Regions from separate parts of the Streptomyces sp. NPDC005576 genome, predicted to be linked through region 2. Evidence: riboswitches for the same ligand, from Rfam matches in the RefSeq annotation. Region 2 holds a riboswitch; each other region holds the start of a gene.
What was found. Region 2 has a riboswitch for thiamine pyrophosphate ahead of ACFYPN_RS21545 (thiamine ABC transporter substrate binding subunit). Riboswitches for the same ligand answer to the same signal wherever they lie in the genome.

Region 1 (7,765 bases), on a different contig from region 2:
ACTCGCCGCCGCCGTCGGACTGCTGGTCACGGCGCTCCGCAACAGCTCCAACGAGCTGGCCGTCGCCATGGCGGAGGACGACGTGCCGGAGGAGATCGCCAGGGCCCGGGAAGCCTGGCGCCACGCCCTGCTGGAACGCGGCATCCTCCCGTTCCTGCGCGACGCGCTGGACGACCCGTCCGCCGCACCGGCCGCCCGCGCCCCCCGGCCGTCACCGAACCGCATCCCGAAGATCGGTTACAGCAGCCCCGACTTCTCGAACCCGCGGGACGGCTCGCGCCAGAGCCCTCGGCCCTCCTTCACCAGCCCGGATTTCAGCAGCCCGGACTTCGACAGCCCCGGCTTCGACAGCCCCGGCTCTCCGAGTCCGGGCTCCGGCGGTGCGGGCTCCGGCGGTCCGAAAGACGGATAGCCGGCGTCCGGCCATGAGCGGCCGGGCCGCGGGAACCTGGCGACCGGGGCGCCGCACCGCATCCCGCCTCCGGTTCAGCCCGCCTCGGCCACCGCCACCTGCCCCTGGGGACCCGACGCCCTCAACCCTCGTACCTGGGGCGAGAGCAGAGCTCCCGCGGTGGCCAGCACCACCAGAACCGCGCAGCCGTACAACGCCGGTCCCGGTCCCACCGCGGCCGCGACCGGACCCGCGACCAGCAGCCCGAGCGGGGCGAAGGCGAGCGAACCGAAGAGGTCGTACGAACTCACCCTCGAAAGGGTGTCCTCCGGGATCTCCCGCTGCACGGTCGTGGACCACAGCACGGCGAAGACGTCACCCGCCACCCCCGCGCAGAACATGGCCGCCGCGATCACGGCGAGCGGCGCGTGAGCGCCGAGGAGCGCGAGGGGAGCGGCGAGGGGAAAGGTCGCGAGGACCGCGACGAGGACGGGGCGCCCCACCCGCAGACGGGCCGACGCCCCGGCCCCGGCGATCATGCCCAGCGCCTGGGCGGCCACCAGGACCGACCAGGCCCGCGCACCGCCGAACTCCTCCTCCGCCACCAGCGGACCGAGCACGCCCAGCGTGGCGTTGAGCGCGGCCACCACGAAGGTGTACTGCGCCACGACCGCCCAGAGCCACTGCCGGCCGGCGAACGCCGTCCAGCCCTCGCGCAGATCGGTCCACCCGGAGGAACCTCCGCGCGGCCGGCCGGCCAGGCGCAGCCCACCCGTCAGCGCCGCGCTGACGACGAAGGAAGCGGCGTTCAGCGCGAGCGCCCACCCCGCGCCGACGAACGCGACGGTGACTCCGGACAGGGCGAGGCCCAGCAGCAACGCCCCGTGGGAACCGACGCGCAGCAGCCCGTTGGCCTCCTGGAGGCGGTCGGCGGGGACCACGAGCGGGACCACCCCGTCCATGGCCGGCGCGAACATCGCGGTGGCCGTACCGGTCAGCACCGCCAACACGCACATCGCCCCCAGGGGGGCGTGGCCGGTCAGCACCATCGCGGCCAGACCGGCGTAGGCGGCGGCGCCGGCGACATCGGCCAGCACCATCAGCCGGGACCGCGACGTCCGGTCCGCGACCACCCCTCCGACCAGGACGAAGACCAGTTGCGGCAGGGCTTGGCAGGCCAGCACCAGGGAGAGCCGGCCGGGACCGCTCCCGGACAGTGCCAGCACCGCGAAGGCCAGTGCCACCCGGGCGAATCCGTTGCCCAGGATCGAGACGAACCGGGCGGCGACGAGCAGGGCGAACCGTCGGTTCCGCCGGAGGGGTAACCGGGCCGGGGAAGGTGTCATGACGGGTCACCCCAGGGGGTGTCCACCGGACACCACCCGGGGCGCGCACACCCGTCCCACCGCCTCCCGACCCGTCCCGGCCATCGCCGGGTGACCGTGGGCGCCCCGAGAAGCCGCCGCCCGCCCTCCTCACCGGGGGTGCCGGGCGGCCCTCCGACGGTTCAGTCCGCGAGCGGAAGGTAGACGCGGCTGCCCGAGGCCGCGAACTCCTTCGACTTCTCCAGCATCCCGGCCTCGATCTCCTCCGGGGTGGCGGCCTCCTCGCCGCCGAACTGCTCGGTGATGCTTCTGCTGATCTTCATCGAGCAGAACTTGGGTCCGCACATCGAGCAGAAGTGCGCCGTCTTGGCCGGTTCGGCGGGCAGCGTCTCGTCGTGGAAGGCGCGTGCGGTGTCCGGGTCGAGCGCCAGGTTGAACTGGTCCTCCCAGCGGAACTCGAACCGTGCGTCCGACAGCGCGTCGTCCCAGTCCTGCGCACCCGGGTGCCCCTTGGCCAGGTCGGCTGCGTGGGCCGCGATCTTGTAGGTGATGACCCCGGTCTTCACGTCGTCCCGGTCGGGCAGCCCCAAATGCTCCTTGGGGGTCACGTAGCAGAGCATCGCCGTGCCCCACCAGGCGATCATCGCCGCTCCGATACCGGAGGTGATGTGGTCGTACGCCGGTGCGACGTCGGTGGTCAGCGGGCCGAGGGTGTAGAACGGCGCCTCCTCGCAGATCTCCTGCTGGAGGTCGATGTTCTCCTTGATCTTGTGCATCGGGACGTGCCCCGGCCCCTCGATCATCGTCTGCACGCCGTACCGTTTGGCGATCGAGTTCAGCTCGCCGAGGGTGCGCAACTCGGCGAACTGGGCCTCGTCATTGGCGTCGGCGATGGACCCCGGCCGCAGTCCGTCCCCGAGCGAGTACGTCACGTCGTACGTCGCGAGGAGTTCGCAGAGCTCCTCGAAGTTCTCGTAGAGGAACGATTCCTTGTGGTGCGCGAGGCACCAGGCCGCCATGATCGAGCCGCCCCGGGAGACGATGCCCGTCTTCCGGCGCGCGGTGAGGGGGACGTACGGAAGGCGCACCCCGGCGTGCACCGTCATGTAGTCCACGCCCTGCTCGGCCTGTTCGACGACCGTGTCCCGGTAGATCTCCCAGGTCAGCTCCTCCGCCCGGCCGTCCACCTTTTCGAGTGCCTGGTAGAGCGGGACGGTACCGATGGGCACGGGGGAGTTGCGGAGGACCCACTCGCGGGTGGTGTGGATGTTGCGGCCGGTGGACAGGTCCATGACCGTGTCGGCGCCCCACCGGGTCGCCCAGGTCATCTTGTCCACCTCCTCCTCGATGGAGGAGGCCACGGCCGAGTTGCCGATGTTCGCGTTCACCTTCACCAGAAACCGCTTGCCGATGATCATCGGCTCGATCTCCGGGTGGTTCACATTGGCCGGCAGCACCGCCCGGCCGGCCGCGATCTCCTCGACGACGACCTCCGGGGCGACGTTCTCCCGGATCGCGACGTACTCCATCTCGGGGGTGATCTCCCCGCGCCGCGCGTAGGCGAGCTGGGTGACGGGGCGTCCGTCGCGGCTGCGCCGGGGCCTGCGCGCGCCGCCGGGGAAGACCGCGTCGAGGTTGCGCAGGCCGTCGCGGGAGGCGGGCGGGCGGCCGTCGTCCTCCGGACGGACCGGGCGCCCCTCGTACTCCTCGGTGTCGCCCCGGTCCTCGATCCAGCCGCCGCGCACGGAGGCGAGGCCCCGGCGGACGTCGGTCGTGACCGCGGAATCGGTGTACGGACCGGACGTGTCGTAGAGCGTCACGTCCTTGCCGTTGGTCAGGTGCACCTGACGGACCGGCACCCGGAGGCCGGGGCGCGAGCCCTCGACGTATCCCTTGTGCCAGCCGATGGACTTGCTCGCCCCGACGCTCTCGTTCGTCGTGGAGGCAGGCGTGCGTGCGTCCGATGTGGTCATGAGACCTACTCCCTACGCCGGCATTACCCGGTAACAGGTTCGGCGGTCGGCGCAGCCTGTCCCGTGAGGATTCACGAGGTCAGCGCCCTCTCAGCCCGGTGCTCCGAGCTCCCGCGTGTGCAAAGGTGCCACCACGCTAGCGCCCGCCCGGCCGTGCTGAACAGGGGGCCTCCGCCGCAGTTGGGATGATCGCCCGGTGAACTCCTCCCAGGACCGGCCCGAACCCCAGGACCCCTCGCACGGCCATACCCACAGCCATGGCCCCGCGGCGCCCGTCTCCACCCATCTGCGGAAGGTCATCGCCTGTGTGCTGATCCCCTTCGCGGCGGCGGTGGTCGTCGGCCTGGTGGTGCTCTGGCCCGGCGGAACACCCGCCCACGAGCGGACCGGTGTGGGCTTCGACCGGCAGACCGAGCAGGGAGAGGTGGTGCGGGTGGACCGGGTGAACTGCGCGGACGTCAACGCGGCCCAGGTCCCCGCCACGGGCGGTGCGTCGACGGGCTCCGGCCCGGCCGGCGCGGCCGGGGAGACCGGCGACTGCAAGAAGGCCACCATCGAGGTGACCAGCGGCAAGGACGAGGGACGCAGGTTCGCCGAGATCATCCAGCCGGACGCGTCACGGCAGTTGAGCGAGGGCCAGGGCGTCGTGCTCGCCTACGCGCCGGACGCTCCGCACGATCTGCAGTACTCGGTGACCGATGTGGACCGGAAGCTTCCGATGGCGCTGCTGGCGGGACTCTTCGCCGTCGCCGTGGTGGTGGTGGGGCGGCTGCGCGGGGTGATGGCGCTCGTGGCGCTCGCGGTGTCCTTCGCCGTGCTGACGCTGTTCATCCTCCCGGCGATCCTGCAGGGGTCCAACCCGCTGCTCGTGGCGGTGGTCGGGGCCAGCGCGATCATGCTCATCGCGCTGTACACCTGCCACGGAGTGACCGCCCGCACCTCGGTGGCGGTCATCGGCACGCTGATCTCGCTGGTACTGATCGGGCTGCTGGGCTCGGTCTTCATCGACTGGGCGGGGCTGACCGGCAACACCGACGACAACACCGGCCTCATCCACGGCCTCTATCCGGACATCGACATGAGCGGCCTGCTGCTGGCCGGTGTCATCATCGGTTCGCTCGGGGTCCTGGACGACGTGACGGTCACACAGACGTCGGCGGTGTGGGAGCTGCACCAGGCGAACCCGGCCACGGGGGCGCGCGGGCTCTACCGGGCGGGCATCAGGATCGGGCGCGACCACATCGCCTCGGTGGTCAACACCCTGGTGCTCGCCTACGCGGGCGCGGCGCTGCCACTGCTGCTGCTGTTCTCCATCGCGCAGAGCAGCGTGGGCACGGTCGCCAACAGTGAGCTGGTGGCGGCGGAGATCGTCCGCACTCTCGTCGGCTCGATCGGACTGGTCGCCTCGGTGCCCGTCACGACGGTGCTCGCCGCTCTGGTGGTGTCCGCGGACCGCACAGGGCTCGGCGCGGAAGCCAAAGCTCCTGCACCCGTACGGACCGGGAGGGGCCGCCGCCGCAAGGCATGAGCGCGAGGACCCAAAAGCTGACGGGCTGACAGCCTGTCAGCCCGCGTTCTGCTCCTCGGCGAGGATCCTGCCGAGCGCCTCTTCGAGATTCCCGTCGAAGTCACCCTGCGTGTGCTCCTGCCCCAGTGGCACCAGCTTGTCCGTCCGGTCGAGGAACGCGACGAGCGGTGCCGTCCCGGCTCGGAACAAGGCCCGGTCCGCACCGACCTGGAGCCGGATGTGCACGTCACAGAGGCCCTCGGGTTCGGTCGGGCCGATGTGCACATCGCCGTCGCCGCTTGGGCTGTTGAGGCCGTCGAGCAGGAGCTCACGACCAAAAGCCCAGGTGACAGGGGCGTCACCCGGCAGATGGAAGGTCATCCGGATCGCGTACGGATCGCTCACCTCGTACCGGAGCTCCACCGGAATACGGAACGAGAGCTCCTCCGAGACGAGGAAACTCATCATGACCTCTGCTTGAACCGACTCGCGCATCGTTCAACCCCGCAGTAGATGAATCTGGCCAGGAATGATCCCCCGTGGCCCTATTGACGCCATCGTGGTGCACGCGATAGCAGATCACAAGGAGTGATTTTTCAGATACTGATAGAGAACACGAACGAACGCAAGAGCCGTGCCACTTCGGCACGTAGTTGTTCGACTGCGGGGAGCAACTGGTCCTGTCGGTCCAGGGGTAGAGAAATGGCCATCGCGGCGACGACCGAACCTGCGGTGATGGGGATGGCGGCACAGACGGTTCCCAGTGCGTACTCCTGTCGCTCAATGACAGGTTTCATACGCTCCATCGAACGCAATCGCTCAAGTAGGACCGGCCCATCTCGCACTGAGTAACGGGTCAGCGGACGCACCGGATGGCGGAGCAGATGGTCCTCACGTGACTCCTCGTCGAGCTGACCGAGGAGGCACTGACCCAGGGCGTGCGCGTGGCCGGTCTCCGCGAAGGGGGCCCACTCGTCCACGGCCGGCGTCTCGGCGGAGTCCGCCACGGCGACCAGCTCGATCTCTCCCTCACGGTAGACCGCGCAGTACACCGGGGCCCCCAACTCGTCGCACCACCGCACGAGGGAGTCGTTGAGCCTGCCGCGCCTGCTCTCCTCGGCCGCCAGGCCGGACATCCGCTCGGCGGCGGCGCCGAGGACGAAGACACCGTTCTCCCGGCGGAGATAACCCTCGTGGGCCAGGGTGCGCAGCAGGTGATAGGTGGTCGGCAGGGGCAGCCCCGCCTCCCGCGCCAACTGCTTGGCGGGAGCGCCGGCCTGATGGGCGCCCACCGCCTCCAGCAGTCTCAGGGCCCGCTGGACCGAACCGATCAGCGTCGGGACAGTGGTGGTCGATGCCGTGGTCACGGTCACCCCCAGGCATGGTGACGGGCGGTCAGCCCTCCCGTGGAGGCCGCCCCCACGGGCGTGCCGCGAGCCCGGGGCGCACACTCGACTGTCGCGGAACCATGGGTCAGGATGGTGACGGACAGTACTTACCAGGCGGCGGCAGCGAAGCGTCACTGTAGCCGCCGGGGCCATTCGTGGGGCGGTTTCGGGCCCCGCTTAGCTCTGCCGGGCTAATCCACGCGACGCTCCGTGACCATCCTGCGGGGCGCGACGCTTTTCGGGTGGCCTTGCGTGGGGATCGTGCGTGGGTGGGGACCTTGCGTGGGCGCGCGTGGGCCTGCAGGGGTTTTCCCCAGGCGCTGAGGTCCGTACGCGGAACGGTCCGTACGCGGACGGTCCAGGCACTGGGCGGTCCGGGCGCTGCTCGGTCCGCGCCCGGGGACGGTCCGCGCCCGGGCGTCGACGCCTACCAGTCGCTCCGGGAGTCCGAGGAGGACGTGAAGAACCTCCGCACGACGAAGATCAGCCCGCCGACGAGGATGACGAAGAGCAACACCTTGAAGAGCAGCGTGACCACGAAGGTCACCACGCTGGCGATCAGTCCGCCGAACACGGCGATCGCGATCACCGGCACCGCGATCCACTTCACCCACCAGGGCATTCCCGCGAATATCTCCCGGACCGCCATCGTCCCTACCTCGTCTCTCATGTCCCTGCCCCGTAGAGCCGGGGGTCCCCGGTCCTGGTCCCCGACCTCCCGGTTACCGATACCGATGCTAGAGCGGAGGCGGTGGCCACGGGCGGTCCGTACCCCCCGGAATTCCCTGATCGATCCCCTAGGGCCTGGGCCTTCGGATCAGGTAGGGCCTGGGCCTTCGGATCAGGCTTCCGCCGGGGAGAAGACCACCATGACGCGGAGGTCCTCGGTGATGTGGTGGAACTTGTGGGCCACGCCGGCCGGCACGTACACGACGCTTCCCCGGCCCACCACGGTCGTCTCCGTGCCCACGGTGATCGACCCCCGCCCGCTGACGACGAGGTACACCTCGTCCTGGCCGTGCGGGTTCTGCGGATCGAGGGCCCCGGCGTCCAGCGCGTAGAGACCCACGGACATGTTCCGCTCGCGAAGGAACTGCAGGTAGGCACCATCGTTGGCGGCTCGTTCCGCTTCCAGCTCGTCCAGCCTGAATGCCTTCATGTGCGGTGCGCCTCTCGTGGTC
Region 2 (7,765 bases):
CGACGGGGTCTACGACTCCGACCCGAAGACCAACCCCGGTGCGGTGAAGTTCGACGCGCTGGAGTACAGCGAGGTGCTCGCCCGCGACCTGAAGGTCGCCGACGCCACCGCGATCACACTCTGTCGCGACAACCGGCTCCCGATCCTGGTCTTCGAACTGACCACCGCAGGCAATATCGCTCGCGCGGTCAACGGTGAGAAGATCGGCACGCTCGTGAGTGACGAGAGCACCCGGGCCTGACGGCCCACGGATGGACAACGGCCTGCCGGTCGGACACCGTGCAGGTGAGGACGTGACGCAGGACCCGCAGGTCCCGGTGATGACGATGCCGGGCCCACTCAAGACACGCAGGAGCACAGGGTGATCGAAGAAATCCTCCTCGAAGCCGAGGAGAAGATGGAGAAGGCCGTCGTCGTGGCGAAAGAGGACTTCGCCGCCATCCGCACCGGCCGCGCGCACCCGGCGATGTTCAACAAGATCGTCGCCGACTACTACGGCGCGCTGACCCCGATCAACCAGCTGGCCTCGTTCTCGGTACCCGAGCCGCGCATGGCCGTGGTGACGCCGTTCGACAAGACCGCGCTGCGCAACGTCGAGCAGGCGATCCGCGACTCCGACCTGGGCGTCAACCCCAGCAACGACGGCAATATCATCCGAGTGGTCTTCCCGGAGCTCACCCAGGACCGCCGCAAGGAGTACATCAAGGTCGCCAAGACCAAGGCAGAGGACTCCAAGATCTCGATCCGCTCCATCCGCCGCAAGGCGAAGGAGGCGCTCGACAAGCTCGTCAAGGACAAGGAGTCCGGCGAGGACGAGGTGCGCCGTGCGGAGAAGGAGCTCGACGACACCACCGCGAAGTACGTCACGCAGGTGGACGAGCTGCTGAAGCACAAGGAAGCCGAGCTGCTCGAAGTCTGATGAACGACTCTTCCCTGGGTGCCCCGCAGGGTGCCGGCTACTGGGGCACGTCCGAGATCGCGGCCGCTCCGGCGGGTCCTGCCCACGATGCGCACGGCGCCCAGCAGACTCGGCCCATGCCCATCGTGCCGGACACTCCCGACGCAGGTAGAGACGACGCAGACGACCACGACGGCCGGGACGGGGACGCCACGCACATCAGTGGCCCCCTGTTCCGCGACGAGGTGCCGCAGGCGCCCGCATCTGCCCCGTCGGCGCCCGTACCCGCCCCGCAGCCTCCGCAGAAGAAGCGGGCGGGGCGTGACCTGCGGGCCGCCATAGGGGTCGGCGTGGGCCTCGGTGCCGTCGTGATCGCCTCGCTGTTCGTCGTGAAGGCCGTCTTCGTCGGTGTCGTCGTCGTCGCCGTCGTGGTCGGCCTCTGGGAACTCACCTCCCGGCTGGACGAGCGGAAGTCGATCAGGGCTCCGCTCATCCCGCTCGCGGTCGGCGGCGCGGCCATGGTCGTGGCCGGCTACGTCTGGGGCGCCGAAGGTGCCTGGATCGCGATGGCGCTCACCTCGCTGGCCGTACTCGTCTGGCGGATGACCGCGAAGCCGGAGGGGTACCTCCGGGACGTCACCGCGGGTGTCTTCGCCACCTTTTACGTGCCGTTCCTGGCGACGTTCGTGGCGCTGATGCTGGCCGCGGACGACGGAGCCTGGCGGGTACTCACGTTCCTGCTGCTGACGGTGATCAGCGACACCGGCGCGTACGCGGTCGGCTGGCGCTTCGGCAAGCACAAGCTCGCTCCGCGCATCAGCCCCGGAAAGACACGTGAGGGGCTCTTCGGGGCCATCGCCTTCGCGATGGTGGGCGGCGCGCTGTGCGTGCAGTTCCTGATCGACGACGGTTCCTGGTGGCAGGGGCTCCTGCTGGGGCTCGCGGTCGCCGCCAGCGCCACCCTCGGCGACCTCGGCGAATCCATGATCAAGCGGGACCTCGGCATCAAGGACATGGGCACGCTGCTGCCCGGTCACGGCGGGATCATGGACCGGCTGGACTCGCTCCTGCCGACCGCTCCGGTCGTCTGGTTGCTGCTGGTGCTGTTCGTCGGCAGCGGCTGAGGCTGAGCCTGAGGCCCCGAGGTCCTCAGGCGATACGTTCCGGCGGCGGCGTACGGGCTGTACTCCGTCGGCTGGAGCCCTTCCGCACACCCCGTTCCACCTGTGTCTTCAAGCACCGGGGGCCCGCCGTCCACAGGACGGCGGGCCCTTCCCGTTGCGTCCCTGTCGCCCTTGGGGCAAGTGGGCAATGCCCACTTGCCCCAAGGGGACGACCTCCTCACAGGAAGTGAGAAGGCAGTGTTCCGGGTCTCCTGTCCGGGAGCGGGAAGGCGGCCCGGGGCAGAGTCGGTGTCTCATCCGGCCAGGTGTTCCCTCCGGCCAGGCGCACCTGACCTGCGAGGCTGCAGGGAACCGGGCCGTGTGGGGGCCGTGCAGGGGTCGTCGGGGCCTCTGACGCCCACGAGCGACGACTTGGTTCGCCCGGTCGTCACGGGTCCTGAACTGCGTGACGACCGGGGGGACCTTCGCGTGTCTGCGACACTGGAAGAACCATGCCTAAGCCCGGAGAACTCACCTTTGTCGCGCCCCGCGGAGCCAAGAGGCCCCCGCGGCACCTCGCCGACCTCACGCCCGCCGAGCGCAAGGAGGCAGTCGCCGCGACCGGCGAGAAGCCCTTCCGTGCGCAGCAGCTCTCGCAGCACTACTTCGCGCGGTACGCGCACGACCCGTCGGAGTGGACGAACATTCCGGCCGGGTCGCGGGAGAAGCTCGCCGAAGCGCTCTTCCCGGACCTCATGTCCGTGGTCCGGCACATCAGCTGCGACGACGACACCACCCGCAAGACGCTCTGGAAGCTGCACGACGGAACCCTCGTGGAGTCCGTCCTGATGCGCTACCCCGAGCGCGTGACGATGTGTATCTCGTCACAGGCCGGCTGTGGGATGAACTGCCCGTTCTGCGCCACCGGACAGGCCGGTCTGGACCGGAACCTCTCCACCGCCGAGATCGTCCACCAGATCGTGGACGGCATGCGGGCGCTGCGCGACGGCGAGGTGCCGGGCGGGCCCGCGCGCCTCTCCAACATCGTCTTCATGGGGATGGGGGAGCCGCTCGCCAACTACAACCGCGTCGTCGGCGCCATCCGCCGGCTGACCGACCCCGAGCCGGACGGCCTGGGCCTCTCCCAGCGCGGTATCACCGTCTCCACCGTGGGCCTGGTGCCCGCGATGCTGCGCTTCGCGGACGAGGGCTTCAAGTGCCGGCTCGCCGTCTCGCTGCACGCCCCGGACGACGAGCTCCGCGACACCCTCGTCCCGGTGAACACGCGCTGGAACGTCCGCGAGGTGCTCGACGCCGCGTGGGAGTACGCCGAGAAGTCCGGCCGCCGGATCTCCATCGAGTACGCCCTGATCCGCGACATCAACGACCAGGCGTGGCGGGGCGACCGGCTCGGCCGACTGCTCAAGGGCAAGCGGGTGCACGTCAACCTGATCCCGCTCAACCCGACGCCCGGCTCGAAGTGGACCGCCTCCCGTCCCGAGGACGAGAAGGCGTTCGTGGAGGCCATCGCGGCCCACGGCGTACCCGTCACGGTCCGCGACACCCGCGGCCAGGAGATCGACGGCGCCTGCGGGCAGCTGGCGGCCTCCGAGCGCTGAGTCCGTGTCGTGGGGCATTTACCGCGGTCAGGCCGTTGCTGACGGTCTGACCGGGGAGAGCCCCCGCACAGGGTCCGTGTAGCCTGGCCCCGCGTTCATCAACTTCATATTCCGACAGGGGAGCGCCACAGCGCTGAGAGTGCGGCACCGGTGAACGGATGGCCGCAGACCCTCTGAACCTCGCCCGGGTCATTCCGGGTAGGAAGTTCGGACCTTACTCAAGCTGTTGCGCCCTGCCCGCTTCCGGTGTCCACCGGCGCGTGCGGGGCCGCGTCTCTTCCTGGTCACCTCCAGGAGGAATCACATGAACACCACGACGAAGTACGCGGCGACCGCGCTCGCCGCCGCACTCGGCGTCACCGTGCTCGCCGGGTGCGGAAGCTCCGACGACACGTTCGGCTCGGGCACCTCCAAGGGCTCCAAGACCGTCACCCTGGTCAGCCACGACTCCTTCACCGCGTCGAAGGACGTGCTCGAGGAGTTCACGAAGGAGACCGGCTACACGGTCAAGGTCCTCAAGAGCGGCGACGCCGGCGCGGCCCTCAACCAGGAGATCCTCACCAAGGGCTCCCCGCGCGGCGACGTCTTCTTCGGCGTCGACAACACGCTGCTCTCCCGCGCCCTCGACCAGGGCATCTTCACCCCGTACGAGGCGAAGGGGCTGGGCAGGGTCGCGGCCGACACCCGGCTCGACGCCGAGCACCGGGTCACCCCGGTCGACACCGGCGACATCTGCGTCAACTACGACAAGAAGTACTTCGCCGACAAGAAGCTGGACCCGCCGAGCTCCTTCGCGGACCTGCTGAAGCCCGCGTACAAGAACCTCCTGGTCACCGAGAACGCCGCCACCTCCTCGCCCGGCCTCGGCTTCCTCCTCGGCACCATCGCCGACTCCGGGGAGGACGGCTACCAGGACTACTGGAAGAAGCTGAAGGCCAACGGCGTGAAGGTCGTCGACGGCTGGGAGCAGGCGTACAACGAGGAGTTCTCGGGATCGGCCGGCGGCAAGAAGGCGCATGCCGACCGCCCGCTCGTCGTCAGTTACGCCTCCAGCCCGCCGGCCGAGGTGTACTACGCCGACCCGCAGCCCACCGAAGCCCCCACCGGTGTCGCCACCTCGACCTGCTTCCGCCAGATCGAGTTCGCCGGCCTGCTGGACGGGGCGAAGAACGAGGCGGGCGGCAAGGCGCTGCTGGACTTCCTGATCAGCAAGACCTTCCAGGAGGACATGCCGCTCCAGATGTTCGTCGACCCGGTGGTCGAGGACACGAAGCTGCCGGAGGTCTACACCAAGTTCGGCGCCACCGTGGACAAGCCCTTCACCGTGGCCCCGGCGAAGATCGCCACCCACCGTGAGCAGTGGGTCCGGACGTGGACCTCGCTCGTCGTGAAGTGATGAAGGCCTGAGTGTCGAAGACCATGGGCCCCGCCGCGCGCCGCCGTACCGCAGGCGGCGCGCGCTCGTTGGCGACGCGGCTCGGCCTGATGGCCGTGCCCGTCGCGTTTTTCGCACTGTTCTTCGCGTACCCGGTCGCCGCGATCGTGGCCCGGGGGCTGAAGACCGAGGACGGCTGGCAGTTCGCGCGCTTCGGCGAGGTCCTCGGCCGCGCGGACCTGCTGGACGTCCTCTGGTTCACCACCTGGCAGGCGTTCGCGTCCACCGCGCTGACCCTGCTGATCGCCCTCCCCGGCGCCTACGTCTTCGCCCGCCTCGACTTCCCCGGCAAGCAGCTGCTGCGGGCCGTCGTCACCGTGCCGTTCGTCCTGCCGACCGTCGTCGTCGGTACGGCCTTCCTCGCTCTGCTCGGCCGCGGCGGACTGCTCGACGAGCTGTGGGGCGTACGCCTCGACACCACCGTCTGGGCGATCCTGCTGGCCCACGTCTTCTTCAACTACGCCGTGGTCGTCCGGACCGTCGGCGGCCTCTGGTCGCAGCTCGACCCCCGCCAGGAGGAGGCCGCCCGGGTGCTCGGCGCGGGCAGGTTCGCCGCCTGGCGCCGGGTGACCCTGCCGGCGCTCGCCCCCGCCGTGGCCGCCGCCGCCCTGATGGTCTTCCTCTTCACGTTCACCTCGTTCGGTGTCGTGCAGATCCTCGGCGGCCCCGCGTACTCCACGCTGGAGGTGGAGATCTACCGGCAGACCGCGCAACTGCTCGATCTGCCCACCGCGGCGGTGCTGACCCTCGTCCAGTTCGTGGCCGTCGGCGCCATCCTGGCCGTGCACGCGCGGACCGTACGCCGCCGGGAGACCGCACTGCGCCTCGTGGATCCGGCGCAGACCTCCCACCGCCCGCGCGGAGCCGGTCAGTGGACCCTCCTCGGCGCTCTCCTGCTGACCGTGCTCCTGCTGATCCTGCTGCCGCTCGGCGTGCTCGTGGAGCGGTCCTTCGACCAGCCCGGCGGACACGGATTCGCCTACTACCGGGCCCTTGGCTCCGCGGAGGCGAGCGGCTCGACCTTCCTGGTCGCCCCGCTGGAGGCGATCGGGAACTCCCTCCAGTACGCCCTCGCCGCCACCGGCATTTCGCTCGTCGTCGGAGGGCTCGCCGCCGCCGCGCTCACCCGACGGGCCGGACGGCTGGTCCGGGGCTTCGACGCGCTCCTCATGCTGCCGCTCGGCGTCTCCGCGGTGACCGTGGGCTTCGGCTTCCTCATCACGCTGGACGAACCCCCGCTCGACCTGCGCACCTCGTGGATCCTGGTGCCGCTCGCCCAGGCGCTGGTGGGCGTCCCCTTCGTCGTACGCACCATGCTGCCGGTCCTGCGGGCGGTGGACGCCCGGCTGCGGGAGGCGGCGGCGGTCCTCGGAGCCTCGCCGCTGCGGGCCTGGCGGGAGGTCGACCTCCCGCTGGTGCGCCGGGCGCTGCTGGTCGCCGCCGGCTTCGCCTTCGCCGTCTCGCTCGGCGAGTTCGGCGCCACCGTCTTCATCGCCCGACCCGACCGCCCCACCCTGCCGGTCGCTGTCGCGCGCCTGCTGGGCCGCTCGGGGGAGCTCAACTACGGCCAGGCGATGGCCCTCAGCACCATACTGATGCTGGTGTGCGCCGTCTCCCTGCTGCTCCTCGAACACATCCGTACCGACCGATCCGGGGAGTTCTGACCATGCTGGAGCTGGAGTCGGCCACGGTCCGTTTCGGCGGCCGGGCGGTGCTGGACGCGGTGGATCTCTCGGTCGCCGACCACGAGATCGTCTGCGTGCTCGGCCCGAGCGGCAGCGGGAAGTCCACCCTGCTGCGCGTCGTCGCCGGGCTCCAGCCGCTGGACGGCGGACGGGTGTTCCTCGACGGCGCCGACCAGGCGGACGTCCCGGTGCACCGGCGCGGTCTCGGGCTGATGTTCCAGGACCACCAGCTCTTCCCGCACCGGGACGTGGCCGCCAACGTCGCCTTCGGGCTGCGGATGCGCGGGGTGGACCGTGCCGCCCAGCGTCACAGGGTCACCGAACTCCTCGAACTGGTGGGCCTCTCCGGGGCGGGCCCCCGGGCCGTCGCGGGACTGTCCGGCGGTGAGCAGCAACGCGTGGCGCTCGCCCGTGCCCTCGCGCCCAGCCCCAGGCTGCTGATGCTGGACGAACCGCTCGGCCAGCTCGACCGGGGACTGCGCGAGCGTCTCGTCGTCGAACTCCGCTCGATCTTCACCGACCTGGGCACGACGGTGCTCGCCGTCACCCACGACCAGGGCGAGGCCTTCGCGCTCGCCGACCGGGTCGTGGTGATGCGGGACGGCCGGATCGCCCAGGCGGGCACCCCGCTGGAGGTCTGGCAACGCCCCGCATCGGCCTTCGTCGCCCGCTTCCTCGGGTTCGACAACGTGGTCGCGGCGACGGTCACCGGCACGATCGCCCGTACCCCGTGGGGCGAGGTGCCCGTACCGGCGGGATCGCCGCAGGGCCGCTGCGACCTGCTGGTACGACCCGCGGGCGTGCGGATGGGCGCTGCCGGGAACGGCCTGCGGTGCACGGCCGGAGCCCGCACGTTCCGGGGCGACCGGGTCGCCGTACGGCTGACTCCGGAGCACGGTCCGGTCGTGGAGGCCGAGTGCGCGCTCGCCGACACCCCGGCCGAGGGGGCGGTCGTGGGAGTCACCTTCGACGCGGCGGGCACGGTCGTCCTGGCGGCCGGAGCGGAGTCCTGACCGACGTGGTCC
Region 3 (7,765 bases), on a different contig from region 2:
GGCGTCCCGGAACACCTGGAGGTGCTCCAGCTCCTCCGCGGCTTCCATGCCCTTGTCGCGCAACTGGACGATGTCCACTCCGGAGCCGAGCACCGCGTCGAGGAATTCGGGGAGGTCCCCCTGGCGCCTGCGGGCGTCCGTGCAGAGGTAGAGACGGGCGTCGGTGAGCAGGTGGCGCGGCGTGGGCATCAAGGTTCCCCCCAGGTGGGTCACGTGGTCGCGGGCCGCGGGAAGCACGGCCCGCGACCACGTGTGCGGTCGTCTCGGTCAGACGGCGAGCGCCTGGGCGCGGCGCTTCACCTCCGTCCCGCGATTCTCGCTCAGCGCCTGCGCGGGGGTGCCGGGCAGGCTCGGGTCGGGGGTGAAGAGCCACTCCAGCATCTCTTCGTCGGAATAGCCGTCGTCCCTCAGGAGGGTCAGGGTCCCCGCGAGGCCCTTGACCACCTTGTCGCCGTCGATGAAGGCGGCAGGCACCTGGAGCGTCCGGTTCTCACCGCGGCGCACCGCGATCAGCTGGCCTTCCTTGACCAGCTGCCGCACGCGCGTCACCTCGACGTCGAGGAGTTCCGCGATGTCGGGGAGGTGGAGCCAGGCGGGGACGAGAGCATCGATCTTTGCGTCAATCCGGTTCACGAGGACAAGCGTGCCATCTGGGACCGACAGCTGGAAGCCGGGCCGACCGTACGGACCACGTCGCAGGGCGTCCCCGCAGGTCGCGCCCGGGTTCGGAGCGGCCCGGCCGGGCGCGCACGACCCCGCGCCGGGGCTCAGCGGACGGCGGACTTCAGGGGTACGGCCGGGTCGGCGGCCCGCTCGGGGTCGAGGGTCCGGCCGGAGGTGACGAGCTTGCGCCCCTGGGTGAGATCGCGCGGACGGCCGACCGCCAGCAGGGCGACGAGCGCGCCGTCGCGCAGCCAGAGCACGGTCCACTCCTCGTCGGCGGGGTCGCCGCGCCACAGCAGGGTGTCGGCGTCCGCGTGGTGCCCGGCGTACTGGACGAAGCGGCCGAACTGCTCGGACCAGAAGTACGGCACCGGGTCGTACGGCTCCGGTTCTGCGGCCTTTGCCCCTCCCGTCCGTGCGATGCCCGCCGCGACGGTGCGCGGGCCCTGGAGCGCGTTGTCCCAGTGGTGGACCAGGAGACGTGCGCCGTAGCGCGCGGAGGGGTACGAGGCGCAGTCCCCGACCGCGTACACCCCGGGCGCGGAGGTGCGCAGGGCGGCGTCCGCGATGACCGATCCGTCCGGGCCGAGCGCGACGCCCGAGCCGGCGAGCCAGCCGCTGGCGGGGCGGGCGCCGATGCCGACGACCACCGCGCCGGCCGGGAGCCGGCGTCCGTCGGCCAGGATCACGGCGCCGGGTTCGACGCGGTCGACCCGGGCGCCGGTGAGGAGCGTGGCACCGGCGTGCGCGTACCAGTCGGCCATGGGTGCGGTGACCTCGGCGGGCAGCACCCCGGCGAGCGGGCGGGCGGCGGCCTCCACGACGGTGACCGCGCAGCCGGCCGCACGGGCGGCGGTGGCGAACTCGGCGCCGATCCAGCCCGCGCCGACCACGACGACGTCGTGGCGCCCGGCGAGGACGGGCCGCAGCCGCTCGGCGTCGTCCAGGGTGCGCAGCAGGTGGACGCCGGGAACCCCTTCGGAGCCGGGCAGCGTCAGCGGTTCGGCCCCGGTCGCGAGGACCAGCACGTCGTACGGCACCGGGCCGTCCGGGGTGTCCACCTCCCGGTCGGCGGGGCGCAGGCCGTCCACGGGGAGCCCGAGGCGCAGACGGACGTCGAGCGCCTTGAAGTCGATGCCGAACGCGGAGTGTTCGGCGGTGCCGAGCAGGACGGCCTTGGAGAGCGGCGGCCGGTCGTAGGGCTGGTGGGGCTCCGCGCCGATCAGGGTGACGGGCCCGGTGTACCCCTCGTCCCGCAGTGCCACGGCGGTCCGCACGCCCGCCATGCCCGCTCCGACGATGACGACGCCGTGCTCCGGCGCCCGCTGGTCGCTCTCTTCGCTCACGTACCCACCCTAAGCACCTGACGCTCCATCACGTCACGGGGTCCGGTGCCCTCCGCGGCGGCTCCTTCGTACCGCGCGGGCGGCGGGGTCTAGGGTGGCTGCGCGAAGACACTCGCGGGAGCCCGGACGAACCGGGCTGAGAGGGAGGCTGGCGGCCTCCGACCGTACGAACCTGATCCGGGTCATGCCGGCGAAGGGAGGGGCTGGACACCCATGCGTGCATCACAGGAATCGTCCTCCGCCGCGAGCGGGGGCACCACGGGCGGGGGCACGGGAGACGCGGGCCGCCGGGGGCCCGCGTACGACGTGCTCGTCGTCGGGGGCGGCATCATCGGCCTGGTCACCGCCTGGCGGGCGGCGCAGGCGGGACTGCGGACGGCGGTCGCCGATCCGGAACCGGGCGGCGGGGCCGCGCGGGTCGCGGCCGGGATGCTGGCCGCCGTCACCGAACTCCACTACGGCGAGCAGATGCTGCTCGGGCTCAACCTCGCCTCCGCCGCCCGCTACCCGGATTTCGTGGCGGAGCTGGAGGCGGCGAGCGGCCGGGACACCGGCTTCCGCGCCTGCGGCACCCTCGCGGTGGCGCTCGACTCCGACGACCGGGCGCACCTGCGCGAACTGCACGCCCTCCAGGAGCGGTCCGGGCTCGACTCGCAGTGGCTGTCGGGGCGCGAGTGCCGGCGGCTGGAACCGATGCTGGCGCCGGGTGTGCGGGGCGGGCTGCGGGTCGACGGCGACCATCAGGTCGACCCGCGCCGGCTGGCGACCGCGCTGCTGACGGCCTGCGAGCGGGCCGGGGTGGTCTTCCACCGCAGCCCCTGCGAGCGGCTGGAGGTCGCGCGCGGCCGGGCGGCCGGGGCGCTGCTCGCGGACGGCACCGCGGTCTCGGCCGGCCAGGTCGTGCTGGCCGCCGGCAGCCTCAGCGGCCGGCTCGCGGGGCTGCCGGAGGGCGTCGCCCCGCCGGTGCGCCCGGTGAAGGGCCAGGTGCTGCGGCTGACCGTGCCGCGTGCGTACGCCCCCTTCCTCAGCCGGACGGTGCGCGCGGTGGTGCGGGGTCAGGACCTGTACCTCGTCCCGCGCGAGAACGGCGAGCTGGTCGTCGGTGCGACGAGCGAGGAGATGGGCTGGGACACCACGGTGACGGCCGGCGGGGTGTACGAGCTGCTGCGCGACGCCCACGAGCTGGTGCCGGGCATCACCGAGCTGCCGCTCACCGAGACCCTGGCCGGGCTGCGTCCCGCCACCCCGGACAACGCGCCGGTGCTCGGCCCGACCGCCCTGCCGGGGCTGCTGGTCGCCACCGGCCACCACCGCAACGGGGTGCTGCTGACCCCCGTCACCGGCGACGCCATGGCGCACGCGCTGACCACCGGCGAACTGCCCGAGGTGGCCCGCCCGTTCGCGCCGGGCCGCTTCACCACCCCCGTCGCCCCCGCACGCGAGGAGCAGTACGCATGACCGATCCGGCCGTCCCGACCGACCTGACCGATCCGACCGGCCTGACCGCCCCGACGGCCAGAGTGCCCGTCTCCGTCAACGGTGACCCGCGCGAGCTCCCGCCCGGGACCACCCTGGGCACCCTCGTGGCGTCCCTGACCCGCGCGTCCTCGGGGGTCGCCGCCGCCGTCAACGAGAGTGTGGTGCCGCGCTCGGCCTGGCACACCACCGCCCTCGCCGGGGGCGACCGCGTCGAGGTCCTCACCGCCGTACAGGGAGGCTGACCATGTCCGACGACCTCTTCCGCCTGGGCGGACTGGAGTTCTCTTCCCGGCTGATCATGGGCACCGGCGGCGCCCCCAGCCTGGACGTGCTGGAGCGGGCGCTCATCGCCTCCGGCACCGAGCTGACCACCGTCGCGATGCGGAGGCTGGACCCGACCGTGCGGGGTTCGGTCCTCTCCGTGCTGGAGCGCCTCTCCATCCGGGTACTGCCCAACACGGCGGGCTGCTTCACCGCGGGTGAGGCGGTGCTGACCGCCCGGCTGGCCCGCGAGGCCCTCGGTACGGAGTGGGTCAAGCTGGAGGTGGTGGCCGACGAGCGGACCCTGCTGCCGGACCCGGTCGAGCTGCTGGACGCGGCGGAGATCCTCGTCGACGACGGGTTCACCGTGCTCCCCTACACCAACGACGACCCGGTCCTCGCGCGGAAGCTGGAGGACGTGGGCTGCGCGGCGGTCATGCCGCTCGGCTCCCCCATCGGCTCCGGTCTCGGTATCCGCAACCCGCACAACTTCGAGCTGATCGTGGAGCGGGCCGGGGTCCCGGTGATCCTGGACGCCGGGGCGGGCACCGCCTCGGACGCGGCACTGGCGATGGAACTGGGGTGCGCGGCCGTGATGCTCGCCTCGGCGGTGACCCGGGCGCAGGAGCCGGAGCTGATGGCGTCGGCGATGCGGCACGCGGTGGACGGCGGGCGTCTCGCCCGGCGGGCGGGCCGCATCCCCCGCCGCCACTTCGCCGAGGCCTCCTCCCCGGTGGCGGGACGCGCGGTCCTGGACCCGGAGCGCCCGGCGTTCTGACCCTCCGGCGCGGGGAACGCGGACCCCGGTTGTCACGGCTCGGCTGCGATACGGCCCCGGGCCCGCTCCGGGGCGCCCGGGGCGCCGGCGGCGCCTCGTAGACTCGTCCGGTGGACACCACCCTCCAGGACCCGCTGCTCGGACGGCTGCTCGACGGCCGCTACCGCGTCGAGGCACGCATCGCGGTGGGCGGGATGGCCACGGTCTACCGGGCCGTGGACATCCGGCTCGACCGGGTGCTCGCCCTCAAGGTGATGCACCCCGCGCTCGCCGCGGACGTCTCCTTCGTCGAACGCTTCATCCGTGAGGCGAAGTCGGTGGCACGCCTCGCGCACCCCAACGTGGTGTCCGTCTTCGACCAGGGCGCCGAGGGCGCCTACGTCTACCTCGCCATGGAGTACGTCGCGGGCTACACGCTCCGTGAGGTGCTGCGGGACCGCGGGGCCCTCCAGCCGCGTGCCGCGCTCGACATCCTGGAGCCGGTGCTGGCCGCGCTGGGCGCCGCGCACCGGGCCGGGTTCGTGCACCGCGACATGAAGCCGGAGAACGTCCTGATAGGGGACGACGGCTGGGTGAAGGTCGCCGACTTCGGGCTCGTCCGCGCGGTCGGCACCGCCACCGACACCACCGGCTCCCTGCTGGGCACGGTGTCCTACCTCGCCCCGGAGCAGATCGAGCACGGCACGGCGGACACCCGCTCGGACGTGTACGCCTGCGGTGTCGTGCTGTACGAGATGCTGACCGGCACCAAGCCGTACACGGGCGAGAACGCCGCGCAGATCATCTACCAGCACCTCCATCAGGACGTCCCGCCGCCGTCCGCCACCGTCCCCGGGCTCTCCCCGGCGCTGGACGCGCTGGTGGCGGCGGCCACCGCGCGCGACGCCCGGGTCCGCGCGCAGGACGCGGTGGTGCTGCTCGCCGCGACCCTCGAAGCGCGGGCCCTCCTCAGCGACGCGGAGCTGGACGCGGTACCGCCGCAGGCGCTCCCCCCGGCGAGCGCCGGTGCGGCCGACCCCTCAGGTGTCTCCGGTGTCTCCGGTGTCTCCGGTGTCTCCGGTGCGGAGGACCGTACGAGCGTGCTGCCGCGCGCGGTGGCCGAGGACCGGGGCACCACCCACCGGACCAGCCGGCTGGAGATGCCCGCCACCGCCTCCGCCTCGGTCGCGCCCGGCCGGCCCCGGCGGTCCGCACGGACGGGACGCTCCGGCGGCACCCCGCGCCGCGGGGTCTACGCCGTGATCACCGCCCTGGTGCTGGTACTGCTGGCCGGGGGCGGCGTCTGGTACATCAATTCGGGCCAGTTCACCCAGGTCCCCTCGCTCCTCGGCCAGACGCAGGAGGCCGCCGAGAAGCGGCTGGGTGACGCCGGGCTCGATGTGAAGTCCGTCGCCAAGGCCTACAGCGACACGGTCGACCGGGGCTCCGTGATCAGCACCGACCCCGCGCCCGGCGACCGGGTCCGGGGCAACGAGTCGGTGAAGCTGGTCGTCTCGCGCGGCCCGGAGATCGTGAAGGTGCCCGATGTGGCGGGTACCTCACTGACCGACGCGCGCCGGGCGCTGAAGGAGGCCGGCCTGGCACCGGGCATGGTGACCAGGGAGTTCAGCGACGACGTCGGGCGCGGCGAGGTGGTCCGTACGGACCCCGGCGCGGGCGAGGAGCGTCACCCCGACTCCGCCGTGGCGCTGGTCGTGAGCAAGGGCTCCCCGGTTGAGGTACCGGACGTCTCCGGGCTCTCCGTGGAGGACGCCACCGACGCCCTGGACGAGGAGGGGCTGAAGGCCGAGGTACGGCCGGGCCGGATCAACTCCTCCGAGGTGGCGGGCGACGTCGCCGAGCAGACGCCGGACCCCGGCGCCGAGGCGGCCGAGGGGGACACCGTCCAGCTCACCGTCTCCAAGGGCCCCCGGATGATCGAGGTACCGGACGTCACCGGCAAGGACGTGGACGAGGCGCGGGAGATCCTGGAGGACGCCGGGTTCGAGGTCGAGGTCGACCGGCCGTTCCTCTCCTTCAGCGACACCGTCGCGAGCCAGTCCGTCGACGGCGGCGGCCGGGCGGCCGAGGGATCGGCCATCACCATCAGGACCAAGGGACTGTGACCGTGCGCAATCCTGTGCGCAACCCGGTGGGCGGACACGTCCCGGTGGCCGGCGGGCTGGTGAAGACCGGCCTCGGCCACGCCGACGAACTGGCGGCCGAGGCCATCCAGATCTTCGTGGCGAACCCGCGCGGCTGGGCCACCCCGGCCCGGAAGCCCGACCAGGACGAGCTGTTCCGCAAGGAGTGCGAGGCCCGGGGCATGCCGGTGTACGTGCACGCCCCGTACCTGATCAACTTCGGCTCGCACACCGGGGCGACGGTGGAGAGGTCCGTGGATTCCCTGCGGCACTCGTTGCGCCGGGCGCGCGAGATCGGCGCGCTGGGCGTCGTCGTCCACACCGGCTCGGCGACGGGCGGCCGGCCCCGGGAGGTGGCGCTGGCGCAGGTGCGCACCCACCTGCTCCCGCTGCTGGACGAGCTGACCCACGACGACGATCCCGATCTCCTGCTGGAGTCCACCGCCGGGCAGGGGTTCTCGCTCTGTTCGCGCACCTGGGACTTCGGCCCGTACTTCGAGGCGCTGGACTCCCACCCCAAGCTGGGTGTCTGCCTGGACACCTGCCACATCTACGCGGCGGGCCACGACCTGGCCGGCCCGTCCGGGATGCGGCAGACCCTGGACCTGCTGGTGGAGACGGTCGGCGAGGGGCGGCTGAAGCTGATCCACGCCAACGATTCCAAGGACGTGGTCGGCGCCCACAAGGACCGGCACGAGAACATCGGCGCGGGCCACATCGGCGTGGAGCCGTTCCGGGAGATCTTCACCCACCCGGCGACGGCCGGGGTGCCGCTGATCATCGAGACGCCGGGCGGGAAAGAGGGGAACGCGGCGGACGTGGCGCGGCTGAAGGAGCTGCGGGACTCCGCCGGTTCCTGAACCCGGCCGCGACCGGACCCGGCGGCCCGGAGTCGGGGCCCGGAGTCCGGGGGGGTCGGAGTCCGGGGCTCAGAGTTCGGGGCCGTCCCCGGGTTTCTCCTGGTAGGAGTAGCGCTGCTCGCTCCACGGGTCGCCGATGTTGTGGTAGCCGCGCTCCTCCCAGAAGCCGCGGCGGTCGGCCGTCATGTACTCGACGCCCCGGACCCACTTCGGGCCCTTCCAGGCGTACAGGTGCGGGACGACCAGGCGCAGTGG

Region 1: it holds a riboswitch for thiamine pyrophosphate, as region 2 does, so the genes downstream of both, thiC (phosphomethylpyrimidine synthase ThiC) here and ACFYPN_RS21545 (thiamine ABC transporter substrate binding subunit) in region 2, are expected to answer to the same signal.
Region 3: it holds a riboswitch for thiamine pyrophosphate, as region 2 does, so the genes downstream of both, thiO (glycine oxidase ThiO) here and ACFYPN_RS21545 (thiamine ABC transporter substrate binding subunit) in region 2, are expected to answer to the same signal.

Annotation. Positions count from the first base shown of each region.
Region 1 is NZ_JBIAJC010000010.1:168,702-176,466, reverse strand. It holds gene ACFYPN_RS19615 (hypothetical protein) at 1-412, shown strand, start outside; gene ACFYPN_RS19610 (MFS transporter) at 487-1,737, opposite strand; gene thiC (phosphomethylpyrimidine synthase ThiC) at 1,899-3,689, opposite strand; TPP riboswitch at 3,682-3,814, opposite strand; gene ACFYPN_RS19600 (YibE/F family protein) at 3,886-5,217, shown strand; gene ACFYPN_RS19595 (SsgA family sporulation/cell division regulator) at 5,254-5,691, opposite strand; gene ACFYPN_RS19590 (helix-turn-helix domain-containing protein) at 5,793-6,563, opposite strand; gene ACFYPN_RS19585 (DUF5326 family protein) at 7,012-7,233, opposite strand; gene ACFYPN_RS19580 (cupin domain-containing protein) at 7,426-7,743, opposite strand.
Region 2 is NZ_JBIAJC010000011.1:238,189-245,953, forward strand. It holds gene pyrH (UMP kinase) at 1-241, shown strand, start outside; gene frr (ribosome recycling factor) at 362-919, shown strand; gene ACFYPN_RS21535 (phosphatidate cytidylyltransferase) at 919-2,022, shown strand; gene rlmN (23S rRNA (adenine(2503)-C(2))-methyltransferase RlmN) at 2,514-3,620, shown strand; TPP riboswitch at 3,727-3,843, shown strand; gene ACFYPN_RS21545 (thiamine ABC transporter substrate binding subunit) at 3,925-5,016, shown strand; gene ACFYPN_RS21550 (ABC transporter permease) at 5,106-6,719, shown strand; gene ACFYPN_RS21555 (ABC transporter ATP-binding protein) at 6,722-7,753, shown strand.
Region 3 is NZ_JBIAJC010000001.1:350,616-358,380, reverse strand. It holds gene thiE (thiamine phosphate synthase) at 1-189, opposite strand, end outside; gene ACFYPN_RS01605 (Rv2175c family DNA-binding protein) at 268-633, opposite strand; gene ACFYPN_RS01600 (NAD(P)/FAD-dependent oxidoreductase) at 768-2,009, opposite strand; TPP riboswitch at 2,114-2,225, shown strand; gene thiO (glycine oxidase ThiO) at 2,223-3,467, shown strand; gene thiS (sulfur carrier protein ThiS) at 3,464-3,730, shown strand; gene ACFYPN_RS01585 (thiazole synthase) at 3,733-4,527, shown strand; gene pknB (Stk1 family PASTA domain-containing Ser/Thr kinase) at 4,638-6,632, shown strand; gene ACFYPN_RS01575 (deoxyribonuclease IV) at 6,647-7,510, shown strand; gene ACFYPN_RS01570 (sulfite oxidase-like oxidoreductase) at 7,580-7,765, opposite strand, start outside.